DNA from 2 places in the Billgrantia sulfidoxydans genome. Region 2 is predicted to be linked to the other one. Evidence: predicted binding sites of a transcription regulator. Region 2 holds the regulator's gene; the other holds the start of a gene.
What was found. Region 2 encodes LexA, which represses DNA repair genes until DNA is damaged. Its sites were predicted from a motif close to TACTGTNTANNTANACAGTA; they were not measured.
Positions count from the first base shown of each region.

Region 1 (10,136 bases), 2.2 Mb from region 2:
CGGCGAGCGCCTGGCACATTACCGCCTGGTGGCAGGCCAGCCGATGAAGGCGCTCTCCCCGCGCGAGGTGGACGCCGGTGTGATCCACGCCGAGCCCGGCTTTCGCGTCAGAGCGACCACCCTGGACCACGGCACTCCGGTACTGGCCTTCGCCTATGAGCCGGAAACCCAGCTCAAGGTGCGCAAGGAGGGGCTCGAGGCCCACGGCTGGGCGCCGGGACCCTGGCTCGGCGAGCTCAAGCAGCGCATGCTGGAGCGCGATGACGCGGGCGATATCGCGCTGCCCGATGGCAGCCGGCGCCCGGTCGCCGAGCTGGCGGAGCTGCTGCTGTTCTCGCAGCCGGGCCAGCGCCTGGTCTACGCCACCGACTTCGGCGACACCCCCGAGAACCGCGAGCGCCTGCGCTCGCTGGCCCAAGGCGCCGAGGTGCTGTTCTGCGAGGCCTCGTTCCGCGAGGATCAGGCCGAGCAGGCCCGGCGCACCGGCCACCTGACCGCCCGCGCCTGCGGCGAGATCGCCGCCGCGGCCGGGGTCGGCCAACTGGTGCCGTTCCACTTCTCGCGCCGCCACATGGAGGACGTGCAGGCGCTCTACGCCGAGATTCGCCGCCACTTCCCGCGGCTGGCCGCCACGCCTGGCAGCGAGCCGGATACCGAGGCACTGGATTAGCGCGCTTGAGCCCCTTTGCCATCCTGACGCAGCAGCAGGCCGATGGCAGCGAGCACCAGCGCGCTGCCCGGCAGCCAGTGCCAGCCGATCTGCTCGGGTGCGGTGGCGAACAGCAGCAACATCGAGACGAACGGCACCATGTAGCCGTAGGCGGTGACGGCGCCGGGCGTGAGTACCGCCGTGGCACGCTGCATCAGCCAGAAGGTGAGCGCACTGGAGAAGAGCCCGAGATAGATCACCAGGGTCAGGTCCTGCCAGCGCATCGCTATGAGCTGGCCGGCGGGCTCGATGGCGAGACCCAGCAGGCCGATGGCGAGCCCGCCCAGACCCAGGCTCCAGAAGGTGCGCACCGCCGCCGATTCGGGCAGCCACTCCCGCGCCAGTCCCCACTTGCTGAGCACCGGATAGAGCGCCGACGACACGCAGCCGAGGAAGAACACCGCCTCGCCGATGCCCAGCTGCATGGCTTCGCCATGACGGCGCGCCTCGGCAGCGGCGAGCCCCAGCGCGCCCGCCGCGCCCAGCGCGAGAATGGCCGGCAGCTGCCAGCCCGGCCGCTCGACGCGAAAGCCTAGCCCCAGCAGGTAGGCCAGCAGCGGCACGGTGACGTAGAGGGTGGCCATGGAGAGCGCGGTGGCATGGTGGGCGGCCCAGAACATGGCACCGAAGAAGCCGGCCAGGCACAGCCCCATCAGCGTGTAGAGCGGCAACACCCGCCAGGGCGGCAGGAACTCGGACGAGCGCCGCGCCAGCCACCACAGCCCGGCGCAGGCAATGGCGAAACGCAGAGCGGTGAGCGACAGCGGAGGAAGCTTGCCCATCAGTTCCACGGCGGGAAACGACAGCCCCACCAGCAGCGCCCAGAGCAGCATGCCCAGATGGGCCAGGCGCGGTGATATCGGCGCGCTCAATTTTCCCAGACGATGGCCAGGTCCTCGTCGCCCGCCATGCGCTGCAGGTGGGAATCCACCACGCCCTCCAGGCGATCGAGGGTCTCCTCGTCCAGCGCCTCGATGGCCACCAGCAGCTTGCCCGGTGCCACGCGCATCACACAGGAGCCCTCCTCGAACGCCACGCGGCTCTCCTCCTCGCCCTGCTCCACCTCCAGCTTGTGCGCCCAGTGCTTGCACAGCCGGCTCATCAGCCTCGCCCCGGACTCGGTAGCGATCTCGGCACGCGACATCGGCATAACAACGATCTCCCTTCGCATTGAAGTTAACAGACTAAGACGCCGGGGCGGGTTGGCGCCAGACCCGCGGTGCAGGGCTACACGAAACGATTGGTTCGATTAGTTGACTCCTTGCAACCCGGCCGACGTGGTAACTTGATTTCAGAATTGCATGGGGAGAAAGGAAGACAATGAAATGCTCGACGCACTTGCCTACCTAACTCGCTTGAGAGTTGGGCAACGCCGGGGGCATCCGGCACCCAACAAGCCTTGCTTGTTATTAGCGATCATCTGCGAAATCCAGACTGGCCATGTCGCATCGAACCGGGTCATCCTCGACGCCCGCTTGTTGGCGCGCTACCACGATATCTACGAAGTGCTTACTGGCGAGCGGCACAAGGCCAGTGCCTGGCTTCCCTTGTGGCACCTTCGCAGCGACAAGGGACCATCTGGGAAACTCTGGTCACCCGAATATGCGGAAAAGGTTGCTGGACTGGCAAGCCAGCTCGGCCAACCGAAGTCCCTCAATCAACTCTTGGAGCGCTTCCGCTCTGCGCGGCTCGATCCCGTGCTCTTCTCGGCGCTACAGGACCGACAGTCGGCCGATGAGGCTTGCGCCCTGATCGCTCAATGCTATCTAGCATCGGATCCGACGGCCTACGAAGACCTCCTGACCTACCTTGAGACGGCGCTGGCCAGCGGCGAATATGAGAAGCATCCCGAGCGGCTGAAGGGCAATATCCAAGAATCACACAAGAAGTATGCTCGCTCCGTCGCCTTCCGCTCCTTGGTACTGGAGGCCTACGACTACCGATGCGCAGCCAGCCGGCTGCGCTATATCACTCCGGATTACCGCTACCTGGTGGAAGCGGCCCACTTGATACCTTTCTCCGAGAGCCAGGACGACCGTCCCGTCAATGGCCTGGCTCTGACCCCCAACCTGCACTGGGCAATGGATAATCACTTGATCGCCCCTGGTCCCGACCATCGCTGGCACCTTAGTCCCACGGTTGATCCCTTGGTGGCCGACAACCGCTGGCTCTGGGAGCTGGACGGACTACCTTTGGTGTTGCCCCGGGATCCGCAGCGGCAACCGGCCAGAGAAGCCCTGGCCTGGCGACTAGATCATCTGGAGCGCTGAGCCACGACATAATAAGGCCCCGACATCTGGGGCGATGCCGGGGCCTTGTTAGCATGAGAAGCAGGAGCCCTTTACGGCTTCATGTCCTCGAAGAACTTCTTCACGCCGTCGAAGAAGCTGGTCTTCTTCGGCGAGTGGCTGCGGCTGTTGCTGCCGTCGAGGCTCTCCTGGAGCTGGCGCAGCAGTGCCTTCTGCTCCTCGTTGAGGTTGACAGGTGTCTCCACCACCACCTTGCACAGCAGGTCGCCGGGGGGGCCTCCGCGTACCGGCTTGACGCCCTTGCCGCGCAGGCGGAACAGCTTGCCGGTCTGGGTCTCGGGCGGGATCTTGAGCTTGACCCGGCCGTCCAGCGTGGGCACCTCGAGTTCGCCGCCCAGGGCGGCGTCGACGAAGTTGATCGGCACCTCGCACTGCAGGTGCTTGCCGTCGCGCTGGAAGATGTGGTGCGGCTTGATCGCCACCTGCACGTAGAGATCGCCCGGCGGGCCGCCGTTGATGCCCGATTCGCCCTCGCCATTGAGACGAATGCGATCGCCGCTGTCCACCCCGGCGGGGATCTTCACCGACAGGGTGCGGGTCTCGCGCGTGCGGCCCTCGCCGTGGCACTTGTGGCACGGCACCTTGATGTGCACGCCGCTGCCGTGACAGGTCGGGCAGGTCTGCTGCACGGCGAAGAAGCCCTGCTGCATGCGCACCTGGCCGTGGCCGTTGCAGGTGGGGCAGGTCTCCTTGGTGGAACCCGGCTCGGCACCGCTGCCGTCGCAGCGGTCGCACTCCACGTGGCGCGGCACGCGGATATCGACCGTGGTACCGGCGACGGCGCTCTCGAGATCGAGCTCGAGATTGTAGCGCAGGTCGCTGCCGCGCTGCGGGGCATGGGGGCTGCGCCGGCCACCGCCGCCGCCGAAGATGTCGCCGAAGACGTCGCCGAAGATGTCGCTGAAGCCGCCGGCGCCCGCGCCGCCGAAACCGCCGCCACCGAAGCCGCCGGCCTGGCCGTCGACCCCGGCATGGCCGAACTGGTCGTAGGCGGCGCGCTTCTCGCCGTCGGAGAGGATTTCGTAGGCCTCGGACACCTCACGGAAGCGCTCGGCCGCCGTGTCATCGTCCGGATTGCGGTCCGGATGGTACTTCTGCGCCAGCCGTCGGTAGGCCTTCTTGATGTCCTTCGTGTCGGCGCCCCGCTCGACGCCGAGCACCTCGTAATAATCGCGTTTGGACATGGGTCCATGCGCCTCCTGGTCTAGGCAGATCTGCCCGATCCGCGGAAACGGCAACGCGGGAGTCGTCCCCCCGCGCTACCGTCGTCCGTGGCATCGCCTTGGCGATTACTGCTTCTTCTGGTCGTCGTTGACTTCTTCGTACTCCGCGTCGACCACGTCCTCATCCGGCTTGCCATCGCCCCCGGCCTGCTCGCCGCCGGCCTGCTGAGCGGCTTCGGCCTGCTCGGCGTACATCTTCTGGGCGAGCTGGCCGGACGCCTCGGTCAGCGCATCGAGCTTGGCCTGGATGGCGTCCTTGTCGTCGCCCTTGAGCGCCTCTTCCAGCTCACTGATGGCGCTTTCGATGGCCTGCTTCTCCTCGTCGCTGGCCTTGTCGCCGGCCTCGCTGAGGGTCTTGCGCGAGGCGTGGATCATGCCGTCGGCCTGATTGCGCAGCTGGACGAGTTCCTCGAACTTCTTGTCCTCGTCGGCATGCGCCTCGGCGTCGCGGACCATCTGCTCGATCTCCTCATCCGAGAGCCCGCTGGAGGCCTTGATGACGATCGACTGCTCCTTGCCGGTGGCCTTGTCCTTGGCCGAGACGTTGAGGATGCCGTTGGCGTCGAGGTCGAACGCCACCTCGATCTGCGGCACGCCGCGCGGCGCCGGCGGGATGTCGGCCAGGTCGAAGCGGCCCAGCGACTTGTTCTGGCCGGCCTGCTTGCGCTCGCCCTGCAGCACGTGGATGGTCACGGCGGTCTGGTTGTCGTCCGCGGTCGAGAAGGTCTGGGTCTTCTTGGTCGGGATGGTGGTGTTCTTCTCGATCAGCGGGGTCATCACGCCGCCCAGGGTCTCGATCCCCAGGGTCAGCGGAGTGACGTCGAGCAGCAGCACGTCCTTGACGTCGCCGCCCAGCACGCCGCCCTGGATCGCCGCGCCCACGGCCACGGCCTCGTCCGGGTTGACGTCCTTGCGCGCCTCCTTGCCGAAGAAGTCGGCCACCTTCTTCTGCACCAGCGGCATGCGGGTCTGGCCACCGACCAGGATCACGTCGTCGATCTCGTTGGCGGACAGCCCGGCGTCGGCCAGCGCGGTCTTGCACGGCCCCATGGAGCGCTGCACCAGCTCCTCCACCAGCGACTCCAGCTTGGCCCGGGTCACCTTCACGTTGAGGTGCTTGGGCCCGGTGTTGTCGGCGGTGATGTAGGGCAGGTTGACGTCGGTCTGCTGCGCGCTTGACAGCTCGATCTTGGCCTTCTCGGCGGCTTCCTTGAGGCGCTGCATGGCCAGGTTGTCGCCGGAGAGATCGATGCCGCTGTCGGCCTTGAACTGATCGACCAGGTAGTTGATCAGCTTCATGTCGAAGTCTTCACCGCCGAGGAAGGTGTCGCCGTTGGTGGCCAGCACCTCGAACTGGGTCTCGCCGTCGACGTCGGCCACCTCGATGATCGAGATGTCGAAGGTACCGCCGCCCAGGTCGTACACGGCGATGGTCTTGTCGCCGCGCGCCTTGTCCATGCCGTAGGCCAGCGCCGCCGCAGTGGGCTCGTTGATGATGCGCTTGACCTCGAGGCCGGCGATGCGCCCGGCATCCTTGGTGGCCTGGCGCTGGCTGTCGTTGAAGTAGGCCGGCACCGTGATCACCGCCTCGGTGACGGTCTCGCCCAGGTAGTCCTCGGCGGTCTTCTTCATCTTCTTCAGCACTTCGGCGCTGACCTGCGGCGGTGCCAGCTTCTTGCCCTTGACCTCAACCCAGGCGTCGCCGTTGTCGGCCTCGACGATGCCGTAGGGCACCATCTTGATGTCCTTCTGCACCACGTCGTCCTTGTAGCGGCGACCGATCAGGCGCTTGATGGCGTACAGGGTGTTCTGCGGGTTGGTGACCGCTTGGCGCTTGGCCGCCTGCCCCACCAGGATCTCGCCATCATCGGTGTAGGCGATGATGGAAGGCGTGGTGCGGGCGCCCTCGGCGTTCTCGATCACCTTGGCGCTGTCGCCGTCGAGCACGGCCACGCAGGAGTTGGTGGTCCCCAGGTCAATACCGATGATGCGTCCCATAGGAAATCCTCGAAAATTCGTTTGCCTTGAATCATCTCAGCGGCAGCTGCCGCGGTTGACGTCTATCTGGGGGGCGTGAATGCGCTTTTCAAGCCCCACCCCCGTTTTCATCCGCTCGGCTCAGCCGGCCGCCTGGCTGACCACGACCATGGCCGGGCGCACCAGGCGACCGTTGAGCGTGTAGCCCTTCTGCACCACTTCCATCACGCTGTTGGGCTCGAGCTCGGGATTGGGCACCATGGCCATCGCCTCGTGATACTGCGGGTCGAACGGCTCGCCGGCAGGGTCGAGCCGCTCGACGCCGAACTTGGCCAGCACGTCCTGCTGCATCTTCAGCGTCATGGCCACGCCCTCGCGGTGGGCTTCGCTGGCGTCGTCGCCCATGGCCTCGAGCGCCTTCTCCAGGCTGTCGACCACCGGCAGCAGCTCCTTGACGAAGCGCTCCAGGGCGAACTTGCGCGCCTTCTCGGCCTCCTGTTCGGCGCGGCGGCGTACGTTCTGCGCCTCGGCGGCAGCGCGTAGCGCCTGGTCCTTGGCCTCGGCCAGGCTCTGCTCCAGCTCCTCGACCTGGGCGGCCAGCATGTCGGCCTCGGGATTGTCGCTCACCGTCGCCGGCTCCTCGGCGGCGACGGACTCGTCATCGTCAAGGCCGACCGCGTCGTCCAGCTCGCCTTCCATCGGCTCCGGCCGGGCCTCCTCCTCGCGCCGTTCCAGCTCGTCGTCAAGCGGGGTCTGGGGTTCTTTAGCCATGCGCATCTCCTGAAGCGTGGTTCGGCCATGCGGCCGCAACGGTTTCGATTGGGCGAAAGCCTGGTCTGCCGCCTATATGGGGGCCCTGCCCGCAATCTCAAGAGACCCGCGAGGCTCATGTGCCAGAGGAAGCGTTGAGCGGCAGTCTCGACTACTGTATAAAAACGCAATACCGTGTATGGATATCCAGCCCTGTCGCGGCTACCGGGAGGCCCCATGCTGACGCAGCTTGCCATTCGCGATTTCGCCATCGTCGATACGCTCGACCTGGAACTTGCCGGCGGCATGACCGCCATCACCGGGGAGACCGGGGCGGGCAAGTCGATCCTGCTCGGCGCCCTGGGGCTGTGCCTGGGCGAGCGTGCCGATGCCGGCAGCGTGCGCCACGGCTGCGAGCGCGCCGACCTCTCGGCGCGCTTCGACATCGCCACGCTGCCCGCCGCCCGGCGCTGGCTCGAGGAACGCGAGCTGCCCGCCGACGACTGCCTGCTGCGCCGCGTGGTAACCGCGGGCGGCCGCTCGAAGGCGTGGATCAACGGCCAGCCGGCCACGGTGGCCGACCTCAAGGCGCTCGGCGAGCATCTGGTCGAGATCCACGGCCAGCATGCCCATCAGCTGCTGCTGCGCGAGGAGACCCACCTGCGCCTGCTCGACGATTTCGCCGGCAACCGCAGCGCCGTCAACCAGCTCGGAGAGACCTTCCGCCGCTGGCAGTCGGCCCGGCGCCGCCTCAGGCAGCTGACCGAGAGCGGCGACGAGGTGCAGGCGCGCCGCCAGCTGCTGCGCTATCAGGTCGAGGAGCTCGACGCCCTGGCCCTGGGCGAGGAGGAACTCGCCACTCTGGAGCACGAGCAGGAGCAGCTCGCCCACGCCGAGGAGACGCTGCGCGAGGCGCAGTTTGCCGCCGAGTGCTGCGACGGTGACGAAGGCGGCGTGCTGACGCTGCTCCACCAGGCCACCCAACACCTCGACCCGCTGCCGGGCAGCGACCGAGGCGCGCTGGCCGAGGTGCTCGCCATGCTGGGCGAGGCACGCATCCAGATCGAGGAGGCCGTGCGCGAGCTCAACCGCTTCGCCGACGCCACCGAGCTCGACCCGGAGCGCTTGGCCTGGGTGGAGTCGCGGCTGGGCGAGGTGCATCGCATCGCGCGCAAGCATCACGTGATGCCTGAAGAGCTGCCCGCGCTGCATCGCCGGCTGCAGGCCGAGCTGGCGGGCCTCGAAGGGAGCGAGCATGACCTCGAGGCGCTGCGCGCCGAAGTGGAGGCCCTGCGCGACGGCTGGCGCGAGCGGGCGCGCACGGTCGGCGAGGCTCGCCGCCAGGCGGCGGGAAAATTCGGCAAGGCGGTGCAGGAGCAGCTCGCCTTCCTGGCCATGGGCAAGGCACGCTTCGAGGTGGAAGTGGAGGCGCGGCAGTCGCCGCAGCCGGACGGCATGGAGGCGGTGCGCTTCCTGATCAGTGCCAACCCCGGCCAGCCGCCGCGGCCGCTGGCCAAGGTCGCCTCTGGCGGCGAGCTGTCGCGCATCAGCCTGGCGATCCAGGTGGTCGCGGCACGCCACTCGACCATACCCAGCCTGGTGTTCGACGAGGTCGACGTGGGCATCTCTGGCGCCACCGCGGAGATCGTCGGCCAGCTGTTGCGCCGGCTGGGCGAGAACGGCCAGGTGATGACCGTGACCCACCTGCCTCAGGTGGCGGCCCAGGCCCATCATCACCTACACATCGAGAAGCGGGCCAAGCGCGACTCCACCCTGACGCGCATGGCGCTGCTCGACGAGGCCGGCCGGGTCAGCGAGCTGGCGCGCATGCTCGGCGGGGTCAACCTCTCCGACCGCACCCTGGCTCACGCTCGAGAGATGCTCGATGCCAGCCAGCAGGGCGCCGCCCACTAACCCGCTCCAGCCTCTTAACGCAAGCGGCCCCGATCGAGGATCGGGGCCGCCATGGCGCTGATTCGGCACTCACCCACGCCTCACTTGCGCGGCGAACCCTCCTGGCGCGTGGCATTGGAGCCGCGCGGACGCACGTAGAGCACCAGAGCATGATCGACGAGTTCGAAGCCGTGCTCCTCGGCAATCTCCTGCTGACGGCGCTCGATGGTCTCGTCGAAGAACTCGATGATCTCGCCACTGTCGAGGCACACCATGTGGTCGTGGTGCTCCTCCTGGGAGATCTCGAACACGGCATGGCCGCCATCGAAGTTGTGGCGAATCACCAGGCCCGCCGACTCGAACTGGGTCAGCACGCGATAAACGGTCGCCAGGCCGACGTCTTCCCCGGCTTCCAGCAGGGTCTTGTAGACATCCTCAGCGCTCAGGTGATGCTGACCCGTGGCATTCTCGAGGATCTGCAGGATCTTCACTCGCGGCAGGGTGACCTTGAGGCCCGCCTTGCGCAGTTCATGGTTCTGGTCGGCCATGTTCGCTCTTCGCAGTATCAGGTAGGGTCGGGTATGATCGACCGAATCCACGATAGTGAAGAACGGACACAAATGCAAAAGCTGATCAAAACCCTCCCGCTCGTCATCGCCCTGACCGTCGTCAGCGGCTGCGTCTACAAGCGCGACCTTCCCCAGGGCAACTACATCACCGAGGGCATGGTCCAGCAGCTCCAGCCCGGCCTGAGCCGCGCCCAGGTCGTCGACCTGCTGGGCCGGCCGCTGCTGGAAGCGCCCTTCGACGCCAACCAGTGGGACTATGTGTTCCGCCTCGACGAAGCCTACGGCGGCGTGCAGCAGCGCCGATTGACGCTGACCTTCGCCGGCGACCGCCTGGTCAACGTGCAGCAGGAAGGGGATTTCTCCGAGGACATCGAGCTGCGGGCGCAGGACGATCTCGGCCCGGCGGCCGAGAGCGCCGACCCCGCCGGCATGCTGCCCGAGAGCCAGCCGCAGGCCGTGCCCGAGCGCGCCCCGGACGCCGGCGGCACCCTGCCGCAAGGCGGCGAGCCGGCCTCCAGCGAACCGCTGGACATGTAACGCCGCGGCTGCACTAGCGCCCGGCGCGCCGGGCACGCGCCTCCATGGGGTCGACCTCAAGAGGACGATAGACCTCGACCCGGTCGCCAGCGCGCAGGCGATGGTCATCGGGGTCGCGCAGCCGCTTGCCGAAGATCCCCAGGTCCGCCTCGGCAAAGGTCGCGGGCGG
Region 1 is NZ_CP053381.1:4,260,391-4,270,526, forward strand. Features, by position in the region: gene HNO51_RS19805 (MBL fold metallo-hydrolase) at 1-670, shown strand, start outside; gene HNO51_RS19810 (DMT family transporter) at 667-1,581, opposite strand; gene HNO51_RS19815 (DUF2218 domain-containing protein) at 1,578-1,859, opposite strand; gene HNO51_RS19820 (HNH endonuclease) at 2,035-2,979, shown strand; gene dnaJ (molecular chaperone DnaJ) at 3,051-4,202, opposite strand; gene dnaK (molecular chaperone DnaK) at 4,308-6,239, opposite strand; gene grpE (nucleotide exchange factor GrpE) at 6,360-6,989, opposite strand; gene recN (DNA repair protein RecN) at 7,206-8,882, shown strand; gene fur (ferric iron uptake transcriptional regulator) at 8,963-9,409, opposite strand; gene HNO51_RS19850 (outer membrane protein assembly factor BamE) at 9,482-9,967, shown strand; gene HNO51_RS19855 (RnfH family protein) at 9,981-10,136, opposite strand, start outside.
Region 1: a site for LexA is predicted at 7,142-7,161, ahead of recN (DNA repair protein RecN). Genes of this name have one in related genera too.

Region 2 (10,136 bases):
GGCCGCCGCGATAGCGGGTGGCGTGGAGGTAATCGACTTCCAGCGGGAATCCCAGCCGGGTCAGCAGGTGTCCCGTGGTGATCAGGCCGCCGTTCATCACGCAGTAGAACACCGGCAGCTTGTCGCCCAGGTCGGCGGTGATCTGCTCGGCCATGCGATCCAGGGCGCGTTCGACCTCTGCGTGGCTGATCAGGCAGTCGGCATTCTCCATGACGTCGCGCATGGTAGCCAGGGAGTCGTGAAAATCGGCTTCGAGTTTGGGCATGAAGGACTCGTGTCAAAGCAGGTAAACGAATAGGGAAAACGACAAGACGGATCAGAGCGTGGCCATGGCTTCCAGGCGCGCATGCACCCGGCGCCAGCGCCCCAGGGCCTCGAGCGCCTCGATGTCGGGACGCGCCCGGCCGTAACGCAGGCGCGCCGTCAGCCGCGTGGTTCGCCCCTGGCAGGCGTCCAGCACCTCGAGTGCCGCCGCACGGTCATTGCACACCAGCACCATGTCGCAACCGGCACTCAGCGCGGCCATGGCCCGCTCGCCCGGCGCCCCGGCAAAGCCGGCACCGGCCATGCCGAGGTCGTCGGAGAAGATAGCCCCCTTGAAGCCCAGCGACTCGCGCAGCAGGCCCAGCCAGCTTGTCGAGAAGCCCGCCGGGCGCGAATCGAAGGCGGAATAGATCACGTGAGCCGGCATCACGCCGTCGAGCCGGCCGGCGAGTTCGGCGAACGGCACCAGGTCGTGCCGGCGCAGCGCCTCGAGCGGGCGCTCGTCGACCGGCAGCTCCAGGTGGGAATCCGCCGCCACCCCGCCGTGGCCGGGGAAATGCTTGCCCACCGCCGCCATGCCGGCTTCGTGCAAGCCGCTGACGAAGGCGCCGGCCATGGCCGCCACGGCCTGGGGGTCGGAGGAGAAGCTGCGATCGCCGATCACGCTGGAAAGGCCAACATCGACATCGAGCACCGGGGCGAAGCTGAGATCAAGGCCGCAGGCCGCCATCTCCATGCCCAGCAGCCAGCCGGCATCGAGACACAGCCTCAGGGTCACCTCCGGGGCCACGGCATAATCCCGGCCGATCCGCCCCATGGCCGGCAGGCGCGTCACCCCTTCACGCAGCCGCTGCACGCGACCGCCCTCCTGGTCGATGGCGAGCAACAGCTCCGGGCGTACGCGCCGTATGGCATCGCAAAGCTCCCGCACCTGCCGCGCATTCTCGACGTTGCGAGAAAACAGGATGACGCCCCCCACTTCGGGGCGCTTGAGCAGCGCACGCTCTTCCTTGCGTAATGCGGTGCCTTCCAGATCGAGCATCACCGGGCCGAGGGTCTGGGTCATGATCGGAGTCCTTGGGCATGAAAGGGAGCTGATTCTAGACCAAAGCCGTCTACGGCAACAGCCATCGGTGCGGTAAGAACCGTACCGGAAACGGCGCTTCCTTCCTAGCTCACTCGTGCAGCCAGACGGGAGTGCCCGGCAGTGCCAGCGCGAAGACTTCCAGCAGCGCCTGGTCACGCATGCGGATGCAGCCATGCGAACGGGGCACCCCCATCGGCTGATCCGGCGGCGTACCGTGTAGATAGATATAGCGCCTCTGGGAATCGACGTCGCCGCCGCGATTGATACCCCGCTCGAGTCCGCACAGCCACAGGATGCGGGTCAGGATCCAGTCGCGCCCGGGGTGGGCGGCGGCCAGCGTCGCGCTATAGACCTCGCCGGTGGAACGCCGGCCACGAAAAACGGTACCCGGCGGCTGCCCATGGCCGATGGCGGCCCTGACGTAATGCCAACCGAGCGGCGTGCAGCCGCTGCCTTCGCGTTGGCCCGTTCCCGCCAACGCCGTCGATACGGGCCACTCCAGCAGGCGTCTGTCGCCCTGCCACTGGACCAGGCACTGGCGCCCGATGTCGACTTCGAACCAGCACCCGTCCCGGGGCGGCAACGCCTCCAGCCGCGGAGTATGCATGTCAGCTCGCCCTGGCCGGCTGCGCGGCAGGCGGCGGCAGAGGGGCGTTCATTGCGGCGACCACCACAGGGCGCAGGCGACGAATCAAGTCGCGCACCGAAACATGCTCGTGGTAGTCCTTCTCGGCGATGTCGCGCAGCGCGTCGAGACCCGAGAGGGTAAAGATCACCGTTCCCAGGACGAAGTGAAGGCGCCAGAAACGCTCGGCATCGGGAAGCTCCGGGGTGGCGCGGCGCACCAGGTCGGTGAAGCGGGTGAAGACGCTGCCGTACTCTTCCTGGATGTGACGACGCAAATGTCCCTGGGCCTGGCTGTAGGCAAGCCCCAGCAGCTTCATGAACACCTTGAGGCTGTGCTTCTCGGCCGGCACCTCAAGCACGGTGCGAGCCATGGTTTCCAGAAGCACCTCCAGCGGGATGACATTGCCGGCATGCTGAGCCTCGAGCTCGTCGAGGGCATGGTGGAAGCGCACCGTGAAGGGGTCGAGGTAGCGTGAGAAGACCGCCTGGATCAGCGCTTTCTTCGAGCCGAAATGATAGTTGACCGCGGCGAGGTTGACGCGAGCCTTGCTGGTGATGGTGCGCAGCGAGGTCTCGGCGAAGCCGCGCTCGGCGAACAGCACCTCGGCGGTGTCGAGGATGCGCGTGACGGTATCGGTCTGGGCCATGATCAGTTCCCACTGGAAACGACTGTTTTAAACATTACAAAAGTCTACGCCATTACGATGCACGGCTCAATGTCACGACAGCCAGAAGCGTTTTAAACGATTTACGAACGCCGCGCGATCCCGCACGCTGCCTTTTACTGTATGGGCTTCCATGCTGTATACTTGACCAATACGGCCTTCACGCCTCTGGAGTTCGCCATGACACGCCCGCTCACTTCGCGTCAGCAAAACGTCTATGACTTCATCGTCAAGACCATGAACGAATTCGGCTACCCCCCCACGCGGGCCGAGATCGCCCGAGCGCTGGGCTTCCGCTCGCCCAATGCCGCCGAGGAGCACCTGCGCGCACTGGAACGCAAGGGCGTGATCAGGGTGATACGCGGCACCTCACGCGGCATACGCCTGCCGGCTCAGGAAGCCGACAGCATCGTCAGTGAGCCGAGCGGCGAGGGGCTGCCGATCATCGGCGAAGTGGCTGCCGGCAGCCCCGTCCTCGCCGCCGAGCACATCGACCGCTATTGCCCCCTGCCCCCGGATTTCTTCACGCCTCGCGCCGACTACCTGCTCAAGGTTCGCGGGCTCTCGATGAAGGACGTCGGCATCCTCGAGGGCGACCTGCTGGCCGTGCATCGCACCGATCGCGTGCGCGACGGCCAGATCGTGGTCGCGCGCCTGGAAGACGAGGTCACGGTCAAGCGCTTTCATCGCCAGGGTCATCGCGTTGTGCTGGAGGCCGAGAACGCCGACTTCGCTCCGATAGAGGTGGATCTGCGCCACCAAGAACTCGAGATCGAGGGGATTGGGGTGGGGGTCATTCGCGGCGGCAACGGCCAAGCCTTGGGGTAAGAGCTGGCTGCGCTTGGCCATACGGCGTTAAAAATTGGCTTAAAATGCTCATTTGCAACAGCAAACTCCGCTTTTTCGCCAATTTTTGCCTTGTCTGGCCTTCGCTCGCTCAGCTCCGACGTCCTGGCGAATCTCCATGAGCCGCAAGATTCTGCATGCCGACTGTGACTGCTTCTACGCCGCGGTGGAGATGCGTGACAACCCGGCGCTGCGTGAGGTACCGCTGGCCATCGGTGGCAGTGCGGAGGGGCGCGGGGTCATCGCGACCTGCAACTACCCTGCCCGTGCCTACGGCATTCACTCCGCCATGCCGACGGCGCGGGCACTGCGGCTGTGCCCCCACCTGACTCTGCTGCGCGGGGATTTCGACCGCTACCGCGAAGCGTCACGCCAGATATCGGCGATCTTCCACGAACTGACACCGCTGGTGGAGCCGCTGTCACTGGACGAGGCCTTTCTCGACGTCACCGAGGTGACGCGCTTCTCGGGCAGCGCCACCTGGATGGCACGCTGGCTGAAGGAGGAGTGCCTGAAGCGCGTCGGCATCACGGTGTCGGTAGGCGCCGCCCCGTCGAAGTTTCTGGCCAAGATCGCCAGCGACTGGGAGAAGCCCGACGGCCTGACCGTCATCTCCCCTTCCCAGGTGGACGACTTCGTGCGCCAACTTCCGGTCACCAAGCTGCACGGCGTCGGCCCGGCCACGGCCAAGCGCTTGCAGGCGCTCGACATCGACACCTGCAGCGATCTGCAGACAATGCCGCTGGAACGCCTGCTGCAGGAGTTCGGCAAGTTCGGCCGACGCCTGTTCGAACTCGCGCGAGGCATTGACGACAGGCCGGTGCGCATCGAGCGCGAACGCAAGTCGGTGAGCGCGGAGACCACCTTCGCCAGCGACCTGCCCGAGCTCGCGCTCTGCTACGCCGAGCTAGCACCGCTGTGCGAGCGCCTCGACGCCCGGCTCGCCCGCCACGGGCATCCGCCCGTCGCCGGCATTTTCGTCAAGGTACGCTTCGACGACTTTTCCCTCACCACCCTCGACTCACGAGGCGGCTTGCCTGACCTGGAAAATTTCGCTGCCCTGATGGAACAGGCCTGGGCGCGTCGCGCGCGCCCGGTACGGCTGCTCGGCGTAGGAGTCAGGCTGGTGACGGACGATGCTCGGCGCCAGCTCAGCCTGCCGTTTTAAAGATTCACTTGGTATCGATATAGCGGTGGTCGTTGAAGGTGGCGACCCAGTCGGGGTGATAGACCATCAGCACGCTGAGCAGCATGCCGGTGAGAAAGGCCTCCGACGGCATCAGCAGTGGCAGGAACAGGGCGTACTCCTTGGCCAGATGGACGGCATCCGGGTCGGTAGCACCGAGCATGACCAGCCCCAGACCGGCAAGCCCCGTGCCCAGCGTCGCCAGCGCTGCACCGAAGAAGCCGCACAGGAAAAGAAAGATCATCAGGTTGTCGGGCAGGTAGCGATCGACGATGCGCCATATCGACACCATCACCAGGACCGGCACCAACCCGGTAATCAGCACGTTGACGCCGAGCAGAGGCCAGCCTGCCTTGCCCAACGCGACCAGCGAGAGGTTGGCCAGCAGATTGGTCACCAGTGCCAGCGGCGCCTTGAAGACCAGCGTCAGCAGTGCCGTCAGCATCAGCTGCAGCGCCAGCCAATCGACCGACTGGGCCCTGAGCTGCCACAGCAGCACGACGGCCACACTGGCCGCCAGCCAGCGATGCTGCAGGCCGTGGTCGGCCAGCAGCGGCTGCCAAGGGCGCTGCACCAGCGCCAGGCCCAGCACCGTCAGCGAGATCAGCCCGCATGCGATCAGCAGCCAGGGGGCCAGAATCGGCTCGGAAAAGGTCATTGCCGCACTACCAGTCAGGGATCAGGCGAAGACGACGGTCTTGTTGCCATGTATCAGCACCCGGTCCTCCAGATGCCAGCGCAGGCCGCGCGCCAGTACCGCCTTCTCCACGTCGCGGCCGAAGCGCACCAGGTCCTGCGGCGTGTGGCAGTGGCTCACGCGGTGTATGTCCTGTTCGATGATCGGCCCGGCGTCCAGTTCCTCGGTCACGTAGTGACAGGTGGCACCGATCAACTTGACGCCCCGCGAGTGGGCCTGGTGATAGGGCCGTGCCCCGGCAAACGACGGCAGGAAACTGTGGTGGATGTTGATGACCCGCCCGGCATAGCGCTCACACAACCGCGGCGGCAGGATCTGCATGTAGCGGGCGAGCACCACGATGTCGGCCTCCATTGCCTCCACATGTCGCTCGACTTCAGCGAAGGCTGCGCTCTTGTCATCGGCTCCAACCGGTACGTGGTAATAGGGCAGGCCATGCCACTCGACCATGCTGCGCATGTCGTCATGGTTCGAGATCACACCGACGATGTCGCCCTCCAGCTCACCGGCCGTCCAGCGGTACAGCAAGTCGACCAGGCAGTGGGATTCCCGCGAGACCATGAGCACCACCCGCGGCCGACGGCGCGTATCGCGCAGCGCCCATTCCATGTCGAATTCCCGCGCCACAGGCTCGAAGGCCTCCTGCAACTCGGCGGCGGTCATGCCGATGGAGTCGGCCAGGATCTCGTAGCGCATGAAGAAGCGTCCGGCCTCAAGGTCGGAGTGCTGGCTGGCTTCCGTGATGGAACCGCCGTGACCAGCAATGAAACCGGAGACGCGGGCCACGATGCCGCGGCGGTCGGGGCAGGAAACGACGAGTCGATAATAGTGGGACATGGGCCAACCTGGTACGGAGCGGTGTTCGAAGAGCACGCATTGTAGCGAACTCGGCAGACCCGCGACACGCCTGCTCCCGCACACGCCACCGGCATCGCATTGTGGAGGGTCGCGACGATCCGTATAGTGAAGTTTCCATTGTCTGGTCTAGATTTGCCGATGCCTTCGACTCACGCCACGATTCGTCCCCGCCGCCGCTCCCCGCTTTACTTCCTGCCACTGGGGGGCTGCGGCGAGATCGGCATGAACCTGGGGCTCTACGGGCATGAGAACGACTGGATTGCCGTCGATTGCGGCATGATGATTCGCCAGGATTTGCCGGATTCCCCGCTACAGGTACCCAGTCTCGAGACGCCCGAGGCGCTGGACATCCGCCCCTCGGCGCTGATCATCACGCATGGACACGAAGATCATATCGGCGCTGCCGCCTGGCTGTGGCCCAAGTGGCAATGTCCCGTATACGCCACTCCGCTGGCGGCCGGCCTGCTGCGGGCCAAGTTTCACGAGCGCGGCCTCGCCGTCGACGCCATCCGTGTGATCGAGCCTGGCGAAGCCCTGGAGAACGGCCCCTTCACCCTGCGCTACCTGCCGCTGACGCACTCCATCCCCGAGAGCTGCGCCCTGCTGATCGCCGTCGGCGATTACCGCGTGCTGCATACCGGCGACTGGAAGCTCGACCCGGAGCCGTTGATCGGCCCACCGGTCAAGGGTGCACTGTTTCGTGCCCTGGCGCCGGTGGACCTGGTGGTCGGCGACTCCACCAACGCCCCCATGCCGGGGCACTCGCGCAGCGAAGGCGAAGTGGCCAGGGCGCTCGAACACCGCCTCGCCCAGTGCACGGGGCGCGTCGTGGTGAGCTGCTTCGCCAGCAACCTGGCCCGCGTGCTGGCCGTGGCCCGAGCCGCCGAGCGCTGCGGGCGCCGGGTCAGCCTGATGGGTCGGGCCATGGAGCGCATGGTGGCGGTAGCCCGAGGCCTCGGCTACCTGGACGACATGCCGGCGCTGGTACCGACCAGCGATCTTGGCTATCTCCCTCCGACGGAAGTCCTGGTCATCGCCACCGGCAGCCAGGGCGAGCCACGCGCCGCCCTCAGCCGGCTGGCCAACGGCCGGCATCCCAGTTTCGAACTGATGGCAGGCGATACCGTTCTCTTCTCGGCCAAGGCGATTCCCGGCAACGAGCGCCAGATCGAGCGCCTGAAGCATGCCCTGAGTCATCTCGACGTGGCGGTGTGGGACGAATTCAACCACCCCGAACTTCACGCCTCAGGCCATCCCGCCCAGGACGAATTGCGCACCCTCTATGGTTGGATAAAGCCACGTCATCTACTGCCGGTACATGGCGAGCGTCGTCACCAGCAGGCGCACCAGGAGGTGGCGGAAGCGATGGGAATACAGGCCCCCCTGGCGCCGGTCAATGGCGACTTGATTCGCCTCGATGGCGAGGGGCTGACGCTGGAATCGAGACACCCTCAGCGACCCTGCATCGTCAGCCAGAATGCCGTTACGCCCCTTCCGGGGCTTACCGCCGAGCATGGTTCGCCGCGCCACGGCATCCTGCACCTCGCCCTGTCGGTCGCCTCGACGAGAACCGGATGGACACGTATCGGACGCCTGATGATGGACGCGCATCGAGTCAGCGCCATGGACGAAGAGAGCTTCACCGAATGGCTGGACGAGCGCCTGGAAGAAGTCGAGGCGGAAACCTTGGCCGAACTCCGTACCGCCCTGCAGCCTCTCATTACCTCCTGGCTGGGACAGCACCTTCGCCAATTACCGGACGTTCACCTCCAGCTGATCCCCGTGGAGGTACCGGCCTACCGCTGATTCCCACCGGACCATGACCGGCCCGAGGCGGGGCAAGATGTGGTCAACAGGTCGGGGGTGACGCCTCATGCATTCCCCCGACCCGCGTTGCGCGAGCAGACGATTCGGGTCCGACCGGATCACGAACCGCTGGCATTCTTGGGCGGACGACCACGCCGGCGGCGCGGCTGTTCCCCTACGAGATCTTCCACGGAGAGACCGGCATCACTCATGGCCTCGCGGATCTCAGCCAGTTTCTTTTCCTTGTCCGCTTCTTCCTGTTTGCGGAGCTTCTCCTCTTCATTTTTCTGCTCGATGACCTCGCCGATCACATCGGAGAGCTTGTGCAGCTGCTCCATGCTCAACTGGCGAGCCGCGGCACGAGCCACGTTCTTGTTACGGGCGATACGCTCCAGGGTTTCGCTGGACATTGGCCTCCTCCATGCAAGAAAACGACGAGTCAGCCCTAAGGCTCACTCGTCAAAAGTATATGCCGATTTGCCGAATTGGCAAGAAAAGTCCACGCGAACGCGAGGAGGATAATCGGGAAAGAGAACGCGGAATAGCCGCCTTCTTGCAGGCGCTCAGCCGCCGGTCATGTTCATGAAGCGAACGATCTGGACGTCACCGTCGGTGGTGAAATAGTGGCGTTCGGGCTTGAGCGGCAGCGCCGCGACGATAGCCCGCTTCAAGGCATCGAGGTCGCCCGGGTGCTGGCGCAGCACGGCGCGTAAATCGACCGAGTGCTCGTTGCCCAGGCAGAGCAATAACCGCCCTTCGGCCGTGACACGCACGCGATTGCAGCTGGCGCAGAAGTTGTGGCTGTGCGGGGAAATGAAACCGATACGGCTGGCACTATCGGCCATGCGAAAATAGCGCGATGGCCCGAGTGTCGACTCGGCAGTGGGAATCAGCTCGTAGCGCTGCTCGATCACTGCCTTGACCTCATCGCTCGAGCAGAAGGTCTCGGCACGGGAGTGATCGGATACATCCCCCAGCGGCATCTCCTCGATGAAACTCAGGTCGACCCCCTGGGCTCTGGCAAATTCGACCAGGTCGAGCACCTCATCGTCGTTGCGCCCCTTGAGGATCACGGCATTGAGCTTGATCTGCGCGAAACCGGCCTCCTTGGCCGCTTGCAAGCCCTCCAGTACGCGTGTCAGGTCGCCGGTGCGCGTCAGCCGTCGGAAACGCTCGGGATCGAGCGTATCCAGGCTGATATTAAGCCGACCCAGGCCGGCCTCACGCAGACGCCTGGCGTGCTTGACGAGCCCCGCCCCGTTCGTCGTCATGGCCAGGTCGCGCAGCCCGGGAAGCGCACTGGTCTGCTCGATCAGCTGGTCGATACCCCGCCGCACGAGGGGCTCACCGCCTGTCAGGCGGATCTTCTCCACGCCCATCTCGACGAACGCCCGCGCCACCATGCCCAGCTCTTCGAGGGTCAGGATCTGCGCACGCGGCAGGAAGGTCATCTCCTCGCTCATGCAGTAGACGCAGCGGAAATCGCAGCGGTCGGTGACGGAGATCCGTACATAGCGAACCCGCCTACCGAAACCGTCGACCAATTCCGAAGGCAAGGTCTCAGGAAGATTTGTCATTTTCGCTCTCCCAGCGGCTGGCATCGCGGTGGTCCGACTCACGCTCGGCAACCCAGTAATCTCCGGTGATGCTGTGCTCCTTTTTCCAGAAAGGCGCGCGAGTCTTGAGGTAATCCATGATGAAGTCGCACGCCTCGAAGGCCGCACGTCGATGGGCACTGGCCACCACCACCAGGACAATAGGGTCACCGGGGGAAAGACGGCCAACCCGGTGGATGAGGCGCACGCCCTGGAGCGGCCAGCGTGACTCGGCTTCGGCCACGATATCGCCTAGCGCGGCCTCGGTCATGCCCGGGTAGTGTTCCAGCGTCAGCGCGTTCACGTCGGGACGCTCGTTGAAGTCGCGTACCAGCCCGGTGAAGCTGACCACAGCCCCGATGTCCGAACGCCCCTGTAGCAGCTGTCGCTGTTCGCTGCCGGCATCGAAGGCGGCCTGCTGAACTCGGATCGTCACCTTCAGCCTCCCGTTACCGGCGGGAAAAATGCCACTTCATCGTCGTTGGTGATCGGCGTCGCGTCCAGT
Region 2 is NZ_CP053381.1:2,032,369-2,042,504, reverse strand. Features, by position in the region: gene HNO51_RS09565 (hypoxanthine-guanine phosphoribosyltransferase) at 1-265, opposite strand, end outside; gene nagZ (beta-N-acetylhexosaminidase) at 317-1,330, opposite strand; gene HNO51_RS09555 (L,D-transpeptidase) at 1,440-1,958, opposite strand; gene HNO51_RS09550 (TetR/AcrR family transcriptional regulator) at 1,960-2,625, opposite strand; gene lexA (transcriptional repressor LexA) at 2,824-3,471, shown strand; gene dinB (DNA polymerase IV) at 3,608-4,657, shown strand; gene HNO51_RS09535 (energy-coupling factor ABC transporter permease) at 4,662-5,333, opposite strand; gene purU (formyltetrahydrofolate deformylase) at 5,355-6,209, opposite strand; gene HNO51_RS09525 (ribonuclease J) at 6,453-8,036, shown strand; gene HNO51_RS09520 (H-NS family histone-like protein) at 8,156-8,446, opposite strand; gene moaA (GTP 3',8-cyclase MoaA) at 8,600-9,613, opposite strand; gene moaE (molybdopterin synthase catalytic subunit MoaE) at 9,597-10,061, opposite strand; gene moaC (cyclic pyranopterin monophosphate synthase MoaC) at 10,070-10,136, opposite strand, start outside.